4 regions of the Clostridium aromativorans genome follow, and region 3 is predicted to be linked to each of the others. Evidence: predicted binding sites of a transcription regulator. Region 3 holds the regulator's gene; each other region holds the start of a gene.
The links. Region 3 encodes Rex, which represses fermentation and respiration genes when NADH is low (regulators of the CRP and FNR family bind a similar motif). Its sites were predicted from a motif close to ATTGTTAANNNNTTAACAAT; they were not measured.

Region 1: the regulator Rex is predicted to act here: its motif matches at 1,798-1,817, upstream of LN736_RS13535 (glycerol dehydrogenase).
Region 2: the regulator Rex is predicted to act here: its motif matches at 1,559-1,578, upstream of prdC (proline reductase-associated electron transfer protein PrdC).
Region 4: the regulator Rex is predicted to act here: its motif matches at 1,702-1,721, upstream of LN736_RS02135 (acetyl-CoA C-acetyltransferase).

Annotation. Positions count from the first base shown of each region.
Region 1 covers NZ_JAJJPB010000019.1:58,881-62,100, forward strand. Annotated here, with positions in the region: gene LN736_RS13530 (carbohydrate-binding protein) at 1-500, opposite strand, end outside; gene LN736_RS13535 (glycerol dehydrogenase) at 662-1,756, opposite strand; gene brnQ (branched-chain amino acid transport system II carrier protein) at 2,001-3,220, shown strand, end outside.
Region 2 covers NZ_JAJJPB010000013.1:79,561-82,780, reverse strand. Annotated here, with positions in the region: gene prdA (D-proline reductase (dithiol) proprotein PrdA) at 1-24, opposite strand, end outside; gene prdC (proline reductase-associated electron transfer protein PrdC) at 150-1,448, opposite strand; gene LN736_RS11170 (sigma 54-interacting transcriptional regulator) at 2,108-3,220, opposite strand, start outside.
Region 3 covers NZ_JAJJPB010000007.1:122,114-125,333, reverse strand. Annotated here, with positions in the region: gene LN736_RS08010 (acyl-CoA dehydrogenase) at 1-359, opposite strand, end outside; gene LN736_RS08005 (short-chain-enoyl-CoA hydratase) at 445-1,224, opposite strand; gene LN736_RS08000 (redox-sensing transcriptional repressor Rex) at 1,445-2,077, opposite strand; gene abc-f (ribosomal protection-like ABC-F family protein) at 2,323-3,220, shown strand, end outside.
Region 4 covers NZ_JAJJPB010000001.1:441,181-444,400, forward strand. Annotated here, with positions in the region: gene LN736_RS02130 (ATP synthase subunit I) at 1-100, opposite strand, end outside; gene LN736_RS02135 (acetyl-CoA C-acetyltransferase) at 428-1,606, opposite strand; gene wecB (non-hydrolyzing UDP-N-acetylglucosamine 2-epimerase) at 1,770-2,918, opposite strand; gene LN736_RS02145 (MraY family glycosyltransferase) at 2,934-3,220, opposite strand, start outside.

The DNA.
Region 1 (3,220 bases), on a different contig from region 3:
GGTGCCGATGTCAATGTACCTCCAAGACTTTCCCAACCACTCCATCGTGAGCCATTCCAGAATATATGCCACATAGCATTATCAGTACCTCTTGCAAATACATCAATCCTGTTGTTTCCCCAGGAAACAGCAGCAGGTGCCGAGGTCAAGTTTCCACCTAGGCTTTCCCAGTCACTCCATCTAGAGCCATTCCACCATTTATGCCACAGTGCATTGTCTGTTCCCCTTACAAAAGTATCCAGCCTATTAGAAGCCCATGATGAAACGGCAGGTGCCGATGTCAATGCACCCCCTAGATCTTCCCATCTACTCCATCTGTCACCAGGCATTTGTGGCACGAACATGTTTCTATAACCATTTTCATAAGAACGTATGAGATCTTCAGGATAATCATAATATCCAAGATCGTCGTAATATCCCATCTGTCTATTTAAAAATGGACACATGGGTTCATCAATACGGTATAGATATGGACAGCGGAAAAATTCATTACTATACATTAGGAACCTCCTTGCATTCTTGTTCCTTCTTAAATAATTTACCAATTATATTGTATGGATAGTACTCGCAAAATGTTACAGATAAAATAATCTTGCTCTGTCAATCTTTTAAAAATATATAAAGAAGGGCATCTTGCCCTTTTTATACAATCCATATTTTACTATTTAAAATATTCCCGGCCAAGTAAATCCGCTGTCAGTATTGCATCATACAGCTGATCCGGAGTTACATCTCCTGCTAAATTATGAACTGTCTCTCCCGGCACACAAGCTTTTTGAGCCGCTATATAGACTCTTCTTTCATCCGTTACACCAATTTGGTTTAATGTTATAGGCAGGCCCACTTTATAGCAAAAATCCATGACCTTTTTTAATTCTTCTTGCGGAGCCCTTTCCAAAATAAGCTGTGTCATAGTACCAAATGCGACTAAAGGTCCATGCATTGTGTTTTCACATTCTTGCAAAGCCGTAAATCCGTTGTATACAGAGTGTGAAACCGCAAGTCCCCCATTATCAGCACCTACTCCACTCAGATATACATTAGCCTCAATAATGGCTTCCAGAGCAGGTGTAATCAAATGTTTCTCACAGGACAACTTGGCTTGGTAGCCGTATTCCATCAATGTGCTATAACATAATTTGCAAAGTGCCATGGCAGACATGGATATGCCTCCATTTTCTAGGCTTGGAGAATCAGTTCTAACACAAGCCCTGGCTTCAAAATAGGTACCAAGTGCATCTCCCATACCCGCTACTAGAAATTTTACAGGTGCATTTGCTATAATTTTGCTATCCACTATAACTGCTTCTGGGTTTTTAGGATAAAATAAATATTTGTAAAAAGTACCATCATCATTGTAAATAACAGAAAGTCCTGTACAAGGTGCATCTGTAGCCGTTACCGTAGGTACAACCGTTACAGGACATTTTTCATAATAAGCTGTAGCCTTGGCTGTATCAATAGCTGAGCCTCCGCCAACTCCTACAACCACCTCAATGTGCTCATCTCTTACAATTTTTCTCATCCTTTCAATTTCACTGTTGGAACTAATCCCGCTGAAAATTTCAAAATGTAATTTACTATCAGTATTCTCAAAACTTTTTTCAATTTTAACATGACAATTTTTGTATCCGCTGTTACTGCAAATAAATAGGAAAGAAGAACCTAAATCCTTGGTTTCTTCATAAAAATCCAACAGCGAATCTTTTCCCTGTATATACTTTAATGGAGCTCTTAGTAATTTTAATGTTGCCATAAATAAAACATCCTTTCCTGAATATTATTGTAAAGAATTTGTTTGTTATTTTATTGTCAATTAAATAATAACATTTTCAGTTCACAGTAGCAATATCACAAATAAATTTTTTCAGAAAATAAAAAATTATACGGTAGTTAAGTGTGCTTGAGAGCATTTATGGTATTATTAATAAATGAATTCTTTTATCTATCAATAAGAGAATTCATAAAATTATCAATTTATAGTTGGGGGCTGATTTATTTTGGATAAAAAATTATCTTTATGGTCTTACATCATAGTTGGGTCTATGCTGTTTGGACTATTTTTTGGGGCAGGAAACTTAATATTTCCAGTACATATGGGACAAGAGGCTGGTGCCCATGTATCTATAGCAACATTGGGATTCCTCATAACAGCTATTGGTCTTCCCTTTTTAGGTGTTGTTGCCATTGGTGTTTCCGAAAGTTCAGGCTTATTTGATCTTGCAAGCAGAGTTCATCCCATTTATGGTTACGTAATGACACTGCTGCTATATTTAACAATAGGACCATTTTTTGCACTGCCCAGGACTGGAACGGTTTCCTATGAAATTGGACTTACTCCTTTTATCCCAAGTCAATATGCTAGATTAGGGCTTGCTCTGTTCACCATCATATTTTTTCTTGCGGCACTGTTTTTTTCTTTAAGGCCAAACGAAATTCTCACCTGGGTTGGAAAAGTTCTAAATCCAATTTTTTTAATATTTCTTGCTATTTTAATAGTAACAAGTATTGTACATCCTATGGGAACCGCAGCCAATGCAAAAATCGTGGATGCCTATACCAATACTCCCTTTTTTAAGGGGTTTTTAGAAGGTTATAATACTATGGATGCATTAGCCTCTCTGGCTTTTGGAATTATAGTTGTAAGAACATTAAGAGACCTTGGAGTTACAAGTTCAAGGGGAATTGCAGTTGGAACTATCAAATCCGGTATAGTAACCATTTTACTCATGGGACTGATTTATGGATGTCTGGCTTACGTAGGTGCTACAAGTGTTGGAAAATTTCCTGTATCCGAAAATGGAGGAATTGCGCTAGCCCAGGTAGCAAACTATTATTTCAGTTCCTGGGGCAGTATTTTGCTTGCGTTGATTGTAACAGTAGCCTGCTTGAAGACCGCAATTGGACTTATAACTGCTTGTTCCGAGACATTTTATAAATTGTTCCCGAGAAGTCTTAACTATAACAGCTATGTAATTCTTTTTACAATCATAGCTTGCCTTGTAGCTAACGTTGGATTGACTCAGATAATTTTACTTTCAATCCCCGTTTTAATGTTCCTGTACCCACTAGCTATCGCTTTAATTTTACTCGGTTTATTATCGCAACTTTTCAAAAACCGCCAATGCGTATACGTGCTCACTACACTGTTCACTCTCTTTGTAAGCATAGCCGATTGCATAAATGCCCTGCCATCTGCAGTTAAATCCATACCTTTTAT
Region 2 (3,220 bases), on a different contig from region 3:
CAATGTTTCTTTTGTAATAGACATTTTTTGATTCCTCCCTGCTCTTATTTTCTAAATCTTCTTATCATCTTGCAATTAACAGCGCACAATCACACCGTCAGTACAATGATAAGCAAATGATTTTAACTATAGGCATTTTTAATTCCTCCTTATTCTTCTTCTCTTCTGAATCTTCTTATCATCCTGTAATTAACAGCCCGCAGCGCACCGTCAGTACAATGATAAACCGGTAATTTCAGCTGTGGCGCACAGGACATTACAGTATTGGTGCAGTCTGTACAGTTGCTGATGAGCACAGCCTGTGCTCCTGACTTCTTCAATGCCAGCACCTTTTGTACCTGTCCCGGACATTTCCCCGGATTCTCACATTTTCGGGTATTTTTAACTTGTTTTGCCTGCTTGCAGTACTCAACTCCCACTACCTTGGAGCCCATACTTGATGCCTGTTCTTCAAGACGTTCTTTGTTTGCACCGCAGGCACAGACCAAAAGCCCTATCTTTGGCGGTCCCGGCATAAAATTCTCAGCTGCAATAATTCCTCCAGTTGTCTTGATAATCGGTGCCTTCAAAGAAGTCCTCTTGCCGGTAAACGGACCTCCCATAATAAGCTCACCGTATTCGTCGCCAAGTCCTCCTGCCCTTTCCAAGGCCCCTGCTACACTTATTCCAAGCGGAACATCCAGTAATACATGAATAGATGCATTTTCCCTTAGCTTTCCACCTACGGTCACATCCTTGTCGATGAGCGGCTTTTTGTCTTCTACCGCTTCCCGAATACGAAATGTAGTTTCTGAATTAATGACTACTGCATCCGCTGCCATGGGAAGCTGTTCCGGCTCCAGAAGGATTCCAAGCGTCTCTCTTACAATTGCACGCTCTTCACCCATGGGATAAATATTATCCAGTGCATGAATGGAAACCCTGCCGTCTGTATTTGCCTTCTCCAGTTTTTCAATGGCTTCTTTATGGATTCCTTTCACAGCCACAATCCCTTTTTCGGCATTGACAAGCTTCATGACAATGGACAGTCCATCCAAAAGCTTTTCCGGTTCCTTTTGGATTCGTGTTATATTGTGTGACAAAATTGGTTCACATTCAGCTGCATTAACGATGACAGTTCCTTTTCCTTCAAAATGGAGATTCAGTTTCACAGAAGTCGGAAATCCAGCACCACCTAATCCTACAATTCCCGATTCTTCAATAAGCTCTCTTGGTGTTGCACCTTGCAAAGGTATGTATTTTGTAAAATCTGTCTCCAATTCTTCAATCACAATCCCATCTGTATCAACAGCTTTCACTCTGCCATCTATACTGGAGAAAATATTGGTTCCCAATGCTCCCTGTGGTTTTTTTGCTATAATCTGACCTCTTTTTACAAAATCATTTTCCTGAACCAGCGCTTCGGATGGAGCTCCAACGTGCTGCTTGAGTGGAAAAACAAAATCCACGACTATTCACCTACTTTCTGAAAAAAGCAGATAATTGTATAAATTGTCATACATTTCTCTGTTTTTTTGATTTTTTTACACTTACATTTACTCATTCCATACATAATATACTTGATAAAAAATTAACTCTGAATTAGAGCACTTACCTTTTACATTATTATTTAACAGCAATTCGCGTGCCAACCCACATAAAAATCCATCTAAAAAGATACTTTTATATGTAAACCATTGCAAAATCAACAATTTTTCACCTTACCACTATATTTTTTATATACAGGAAAAAACTCTTGCTCGTTAAAAATTTGTCCAAATCCATACAATATTTTTTTAGCATATTCCGATTATTTTCTTGAACATATTGCTGCTGCTGCTTTCAACGAAATAAAAACAAAGTGTCAATATTAATACACATAGTTCGAAAATTTGACGCTGTTTATAATTAACTCCACCATAAACAAAATACAAAAAAGTGGACTCATTAACAGTAAGTGATAAATTATCTGGTATGTGTATACAAAAAAGACCATTCATTTAGAGTGGTCTTTTTCTTTGCCATTTGTTCTTTTTGCAGGAAGATGGTGAAGCCATGGAATTCTATACTACCGGATATAGCATTGGGGATTTTTCTATATAAGAAAGTCCTTCCTTGCGGGATTTTTTCAACACTTTATTTTATACTCTTGCAATTTATGATATAAGGTAGTTCTTGGTATATTCAGCAGGCTTGCCGCCTTTGATTTATTATTTTTTGTTAATTTCAAAGCTTTTATTATACTATCTGTTTCAAGTTCCTCTATAGCTTTGGTTAAATCCAGTGGATATTCTTTGCGGCGGCCATTTTTCTTTAATTCCGAGACAATATACTCTGGAGTAGAACTTTTTTGTATAACCCCATTTTTTGTTGTAACAATAATACGTTCAATAACATTCATAAGTTCCCTTATATTGCCCGGCCACCTGTATTCATTAAGAATACTCAAAGCTTCTTTTTGAATTTTCACTATAGGCTTCGAATTTGCTGATGAAAACTCTTTAATAAAATGTTCTATGAAAATCGGAATATCTCCTTTTCTCTCTCTAAGGGGAGGAAGGTTAATTTCCACAACATTTAGCCTGTAAAATAAATCTTCTCTGAAGTTGTTTTGCTCTACCATTTTTCTTAAATCCTTATTAGTTGCTGATATTACTCTTAAATCAAGCTTAATATTCTTTTCTCCTCCAACTCTCACAATTTCCCTTTCCTGGAGTACTCTAAGCAGCTTTGCCTGCATGTGCAAAGGCATATCTCCTATTTCATCTAGAAAAACAGTACCTCCATTTGCTATCTCAAATATACCCATTTTCCCTTTTTTACTGGCACCAGTAAAAGCTCCTGAGCAATATCCAAAAAACTCGCTTTCAAAAAGTTCTGAAGGAATTGCATTGCAGTTCACTGGAACAAAAAGGCCTGTCCTTCCGCTTAACTCATGAATTCCCCTGGCAAAAACTTCTTTTCCTGTTCCGCTTTCTCCTGTAATCATGACACTTGCATGGGTTGGTGCAATTTGTCTGGCCATTTCGATTTTTTTCACTATATTAGGGCTTTTCCCTATAATATCACCAAAAATTCCTGAAATCTTCTTCACTTGATTTTCAAGAAAAATAAGCTTTGAATTTGCATTTTCAAGCTCCGCATATAATTTCTTTACCTCTGCATAATCCCTGTCTGTTGACACTGCCCCTTTAAAAACACCTTCTATATACAATGGCATTGAACTTGCAAGTATGTGAGA
Region 3 (3,220 bases):
AGTTTTTCACCTTTTGCCAGTGGAACCAAATACTTTTGTTTTTGTTCTTCTGTACCAAATTGTTGAAGTAATGAAGCACAAAGTGAAGTATGTCCCGATAGTATAACTCCAGTAGTAGCACAAGCCTTAGAAACCTCTTCAACAGCTAGTATGTAAGCCAGCGTATCTCCCCCTGCTCCGCCATATTCAACTGGAAAAGGGATTCCCAACATACCGTATTTAGCCATTTTATCCACTGTTTCCTGAGGAAATCTCTCGGTTTCGTCTATTTCAGCGGCTATTGGTTTAACTTCATTTTCGGTAAATTCTTTTACCATCTGTTTTACAAATTCTTGTTCCCTTGTTAACGTAAAATCCATTTATTTTACCCCCTAATATAGTTTTCATACTATAAAATATAGCTTCTGTAAATATTAATAACAAGATCGCTATAGTATAACTAAATTATTTATTTTTAAAATTCTTTTCCCTTTTTTCTACAAAAGCTGTCATTCCTTCTTTTTGATCTTCTGTAGAAAAGCATTCGCCAAAGGCTTCTGATTCATAAGCTACAGCTGTATCTATATCACACTGAATACCTCTGTTTATAGCAGCTTTACTCATTCTAACAGCTACAGGCGCATTAGAAGCTATAGTATTTGCTAATTTTTTTGCCTCTTCCAATAATTTTTCGGGTTCAAATACACTATTTACCAATCCTATTCTCAAAGCTTCATCAGCTTTTATCATCTTTGCAGTATATATCAACTCTTTAGCCATACCCAGTCCAACTACTCGTGCAAGTCTTTGAGTTCCTCCAAAACCCGGTGTAATTCCCAATCCCACTTCTGGTTGTCCAAACTTAGCCTTTGATGAAGCTATTCTTATATCACAGGCCAGAGATAATTCACATCCACCACCTAATGCAAAACCATTTACTGCTGCTATAACAGGTTTTTCTAAGTTTTCCAGTTTCCTAAAAACTTTATTGCCAAGTCTACTGAATTTTCTGCCTTCTAAGGTATTAAAATCTTTCATCTGAGTTATATCTGCTCCAGCTACAAAAGATTTTCCTGCTCCTGTAATTATTACAGCCAGCACAGCATCATCTGCCGCAATCTCATCTATAGCACTATCTATTTCCATCACTGTTTCCGAATTTAAAGCATTAAGTGCCTTAGGTCTGTTTATTGTGAGCAGTGCCAACTTCCCCTCTTTTTCAAGAATAACATTTTTATACTCCATATTAACCCTCCCCAAAAGTTTTTAGTATTTTATACTAAAATTAAACAGTTTATTAACATACTATTGTTAATAATATCACAAATATTATTAATAATAGTTAAAGTAAAATCCTTTACTTTAACTATTATTATATACTTTAAAATTACATATTTCAATAATAAATAGTATAATTATTATTACTTTTATCTAAAATTCAGAATTATATTTATACAAACTAATTTCAATCCACATCATTTAACAAACAGCTCAAAGTCAACAAGCTGTCACTTAAATGAACATCCTCCATCTTCACATCCTCTGGCACAATGAGATCGACAGGAGCAAAATTCCAGATACCTTTCACCCCATTTTTAACCAAAATGTCGCAAACCTTTTGTGCGTTATTACTTGGAACACATATTATGCCTATATCTATAACATTTTCTTTCAAATACTCAGGCAAATAATCAATATCATTTATCTCAATATCTCTAATTCTAAGGCCAATGAGTTTAGGATTTATATCAAATATAGCTTTTAATTCAAAACCTAACTTTTCAAATCTGGTATAATTAGCTATAGCCTGACCTATATTCCCTGCTCCTATTATTGCTGTTCTGTATAATTTTGTAAGTCCAAGTATGTTGCATATCTGACTATACAATTCACTTACATTATATCCATAACCCTGCTGACCAAAATCTCCAAAGCAATTTAAATCCTGTCTTATCTGGGAGGCTGTAAACCCTATTTTTTCACTCAATTCCTTTGAAGATATTCTATCCACATCATTTCTCATTAAATCGCCTAAATATCTATGGTATTTTGGTAATCTTTTTATAACAGCCATCGATATATTTTTCTTTTTATCCATAAAGCACCTCGTATTTATAAAATTTAGTGTATCATCTATTATTGTATCTATTAATAAAATAGTCCTAAATGATTTATTTCTATAATTTATACTATTATTTAATTATAACATATGTCAATAGTTTCTTTTTTATTATTTTTATATTTACTACCATTTAATATATCTATATATTTTAATAAATTAGGGCTACAAAAAAATCATTATACATAGTAAAATGTTAATGATCAAGGAAGGTGTTATTATTCATGATAGTTTTAAGCTGTAAAAATATCCATAAAAGCTATGGGATAAAAGTTATACTCGGAGATGTAACTTTCAATATAAATGAAGGAGATAAAGTCGGCCTCATAGGTCCAAATGGAACCGGCAAGTCTACCTTGTTCGACATTTTAACAAATAAATCAAACTATGATAGCGGAGATCTGTATATAGATAGATCTAAAACTCTAGGGTATTTAACCCAGCATCTGTCTTTAGATTCTTCAAATACAATATATGATGAAATGTATACTGTATTTGAGGATCTTGTTAATCTTGAAAAAAAACTTGATAAATTGGAATCATTAATGAGCAAACCCTATGATACAGCCAGAAAAGAATATCACAATAAGCTGATAAATGATTACACTACCTGCTCAGAGCTTTATTCAAATAGAGGGGGATACACTTATAGGGCGGAAATAGGGAAAACCCTAAAGGGACTCGGTTTTACAGAGGATGAATACAGCACACCTATAAACGTGTTAAGCGGTGGTAAAAAAACGCGTGTGGCCCTTTGCAAGCTTCTCCTTACAAAACCCGATATACTTCTACTTGATGAACCTACCAACCATTTGGATTTAGATGCCATAGAATGGCTGGAAGATTATTTAAAAGCTTATAAGGGCACTGTAATACTGATATCCCACGATAGATATTTTTTAGATGCCATAACACATTCAACCATTGAGCTCATAAATGGTCATATAAATTATTATAACGGCAATTATACCAAATATCTTGAACTTAAAAAAAGAAACTATGAAATTCAATTAAAAGCATATAACATACAGCAGATGGAAATAAAAAAGCAGGAAGAAATTATCAAAAAATACAGATCATTTAATAGGGAAAAAAGTATAAAAGCAGCAGAAAGCCGGGAAA
Region 4 (3,220 bases), on a different contig from region 3:
AATTTTTAAAAATCAACTGTATTAGGCAGGCCATTGCAACAATAAATATTAGATTGATGATGGACACCTTTTTCACCATGCTCAAAATATGTTTATCCATTAAGTTCCCCCGTGCAGAAATAAACTAATAAAATTATATACCTTAAAAATATAATCTAAAAGTTCTATTTTTTCGATTAATTGATTGTTTTTATGTAATTTTCGTCAATTTATATGATCTTAACCCATAATTGCTTATTAAATCTATGCTTTTTTAAATTATAATTCAATATAGTATATTATTTACTTAAATACATTACAACTGTATGATTTAATCATACAATTATTACAAAAAAAACACAAGGGTTATGTATTTCACAAATTAATTTTGCTAAAAAACATAACCCTTGCGTCTATGTTATAAATTTTACATTATTAAATACAAATTTTATCTCTCAACTATTATGGCAGTACCCATTCCACCACCTATACACAATGTTGCAAGGCCTTTTTTAGCATCTCTTTTCTTCATTTCATAAAGCAGTGTAGTAAGTATTCTTGCACCGGAACATCCAACTGGATGTCCAAGAGCTACTGCTCCGCCGTTTACATTTACCTTGCTCATGTCAAATTTTAAATCTTTAGCCACAGCTAAACTCTGAGCCGCAAATGCTTCATTTGCCTCTATCAAATCCAGGTCCTCTACCTTTAAATTAGCCTTTTCCAATGCTATTTTAGTTGCATAGAAAGGACCATAGCCCATTATCTTAGGATCCAAACCTCTTGTCCCATATGAAACGATCCTTGCCATTGGCTCTATTCCCAATTCTTTTGCTTTGTCTGCGCTCATCACAACTAATGCTGCAGCTGCGTCATTTATTCCCGAAGCATTTCCTGCTGTAACAGTTCCATCCTTTTTAAAAGCCGGTTTTAATTTGGATAAAGTTTCGACTGTAGTTCCAAATCTAGGGAACTCATCTGTATCAAAAACTATTTCTCCCTTTTTTCTATCTTTTATGGTAATTGGAACTATTTCATCTTTAAATCTTCCGCTCTTTATAGCTTTTTCTGCTTTTTGTTGAGATGACGCTGAAAATTCATCCTGCATTTCTCTAGTTATATGCCACTGTTCAGCTACATTCTCTGCAGTAATTCCCATATGGTAATTGTTAAAGGCATCAAACAAACCATCTCTCAACATGGAATCCACTAATTTCCCGTCGCCCATTCTAGCTCCCCATCTAGCGTTTTCAAGTAAATATGGAGCAGCAGACATGTTTTCCATTCCTCCAGCAACAACTATATCGTCATCTCCAACTTTTATGAGCTGAGCTGCTAGACTAACTGCCCTAAGACCTGAACCACAGAGTTTATTCAAAGTAAATGAGGGAACTTCCACAGGAATACCTGCATATACAGCAGCTTGTCTTGCTGGACTTTGTCCAAGACCCGCCTGCAATACATTTCCCATTATAACTTCATCTACGAGTTCTGGTTTAATATTTGCCCTTTTTACTGCCTCTTTTATAACTGCAGTACCTAATTTTACTGCAGAAACATTTTTTAAACTTCCCCCGAATTTTCCTATGGCAGTCCTTGCAGCACTTACAATAACTACATCTCTCATAATTAATCCTCCTAAATTAAATTATCTATTTCTAATTTACAAAGTTTTCTGTCATCCTCTTTATTATACTAGCTAATTAGACTTTTATCAATATTTTTGTTAAAAAAAACACAAAGATTTTAGCTTTAATAAGGTAATCCCTGTCAATTTCCAAATAAAAATTTTATTGAAACTCCTTATATTCGCCACTTTCTATATTAAAATACTGTAAAATAGCTGCTGCTATTCTTCCAGATGCTTTACCATCCCCATATGGATTTATGGCTCTGCTCATTACATTGTATTCATCTTGATCCAATATAAGTTCATTTGCCAATTTAACTATGTTATCCTCATCAGTTCCGGCCAATTTCACTGTGCCCGCTTCTACAGCTTCTGGTCTTTCAGTTACATTCCTAAGTACCAACACAGGTTTTCCAAGATGAGGTGCCTCCTCTTGAAGACCACCTGAATCAGTCATGACCATATAGCATTTATTCATCAAATTATGAGTTTCTTTTGTGTCCAGAGGCGGCAGTAAATGTATCCTTGGAATATGATCCAATATTTTATACACCACGTCCTTTACTATTGGATTTAAGTGCACAAGATAAATAACTTCTACTTCGGCATTATCCTGAACAATTCTTTTAAGTGCATTACAAATATTTCTAATTCCCCTGCCCCAGTTCTCTCTTCTATGAGCAGTTACCATTATAATTTTTCTGTTATCATAGTCTATCTGATTTAGTTCATTATTGTTAAATACATAACCTTTTTCCACCGTAAAATTCATAGCATCTATAACTGTGTTCCCTGTAACAAATATTTTATTTTCAGGTACCCCTTCTTTCAGAAGGTTATTTTTAGAACCTGTGGTTGGCGCAAAATGCAGGTCAGCTATAGCTCCAGTAAGTTTTCTATTCATTTCTTCGGGAAAAGGAAAATATTTATCATAAGTCCTTAGACCAGCTTCCACATGGCCTACTGCTATTTTCTTATAAAATGCCGCCAGAGCTCCTGCAAAAGTGGTAGTAGTATCTCCATGAACAATAACTAGATTCGGCTTTTCTTCATCAAATATATTTTCAAGCCCCTGAAGCACCCTGGTAGTTATTCCCGTCAAGGTTTGTTTACTCTTCATTATGTTCAAATCAAAATCCGGTTCAATTTTAAAAAGCTCCAAAACTTGATCAAGCATTTGTCTGTGCTGAGCTGTAACACAGACTTTATTTTCTATATTCTCTATGTTTCCAAGCTCCTTAACTAGGGGAGCCATCTTTATTGCTTCAGGTCTTGTGCCAAATATTGCAATACTCTTGATCTTTTTCATATAAAATCCTCCATTTTACTCTCTATGTTTAAAAAAACCAGCTTTCCAGGCTATCAAGATTAAAATAATCATTACTATAATCAGCAAAAAATAGGATCTCTGCGCATTTATCTCCATGGCTACTATGGAAAAGCTGCCAAGAACTGCACTTATAATGTACATTATCATAACCGCCTGTTTCTGGGTAAGCCCCATATCCAGGAGCCTATGGTGCAAATGTCCCCTGTCTGCCTGCATGATAGGCTTCCCATTTATCTTTCTCCTCACCATAGCAAATAAAGTATCGTAGATTGGTATTCCCA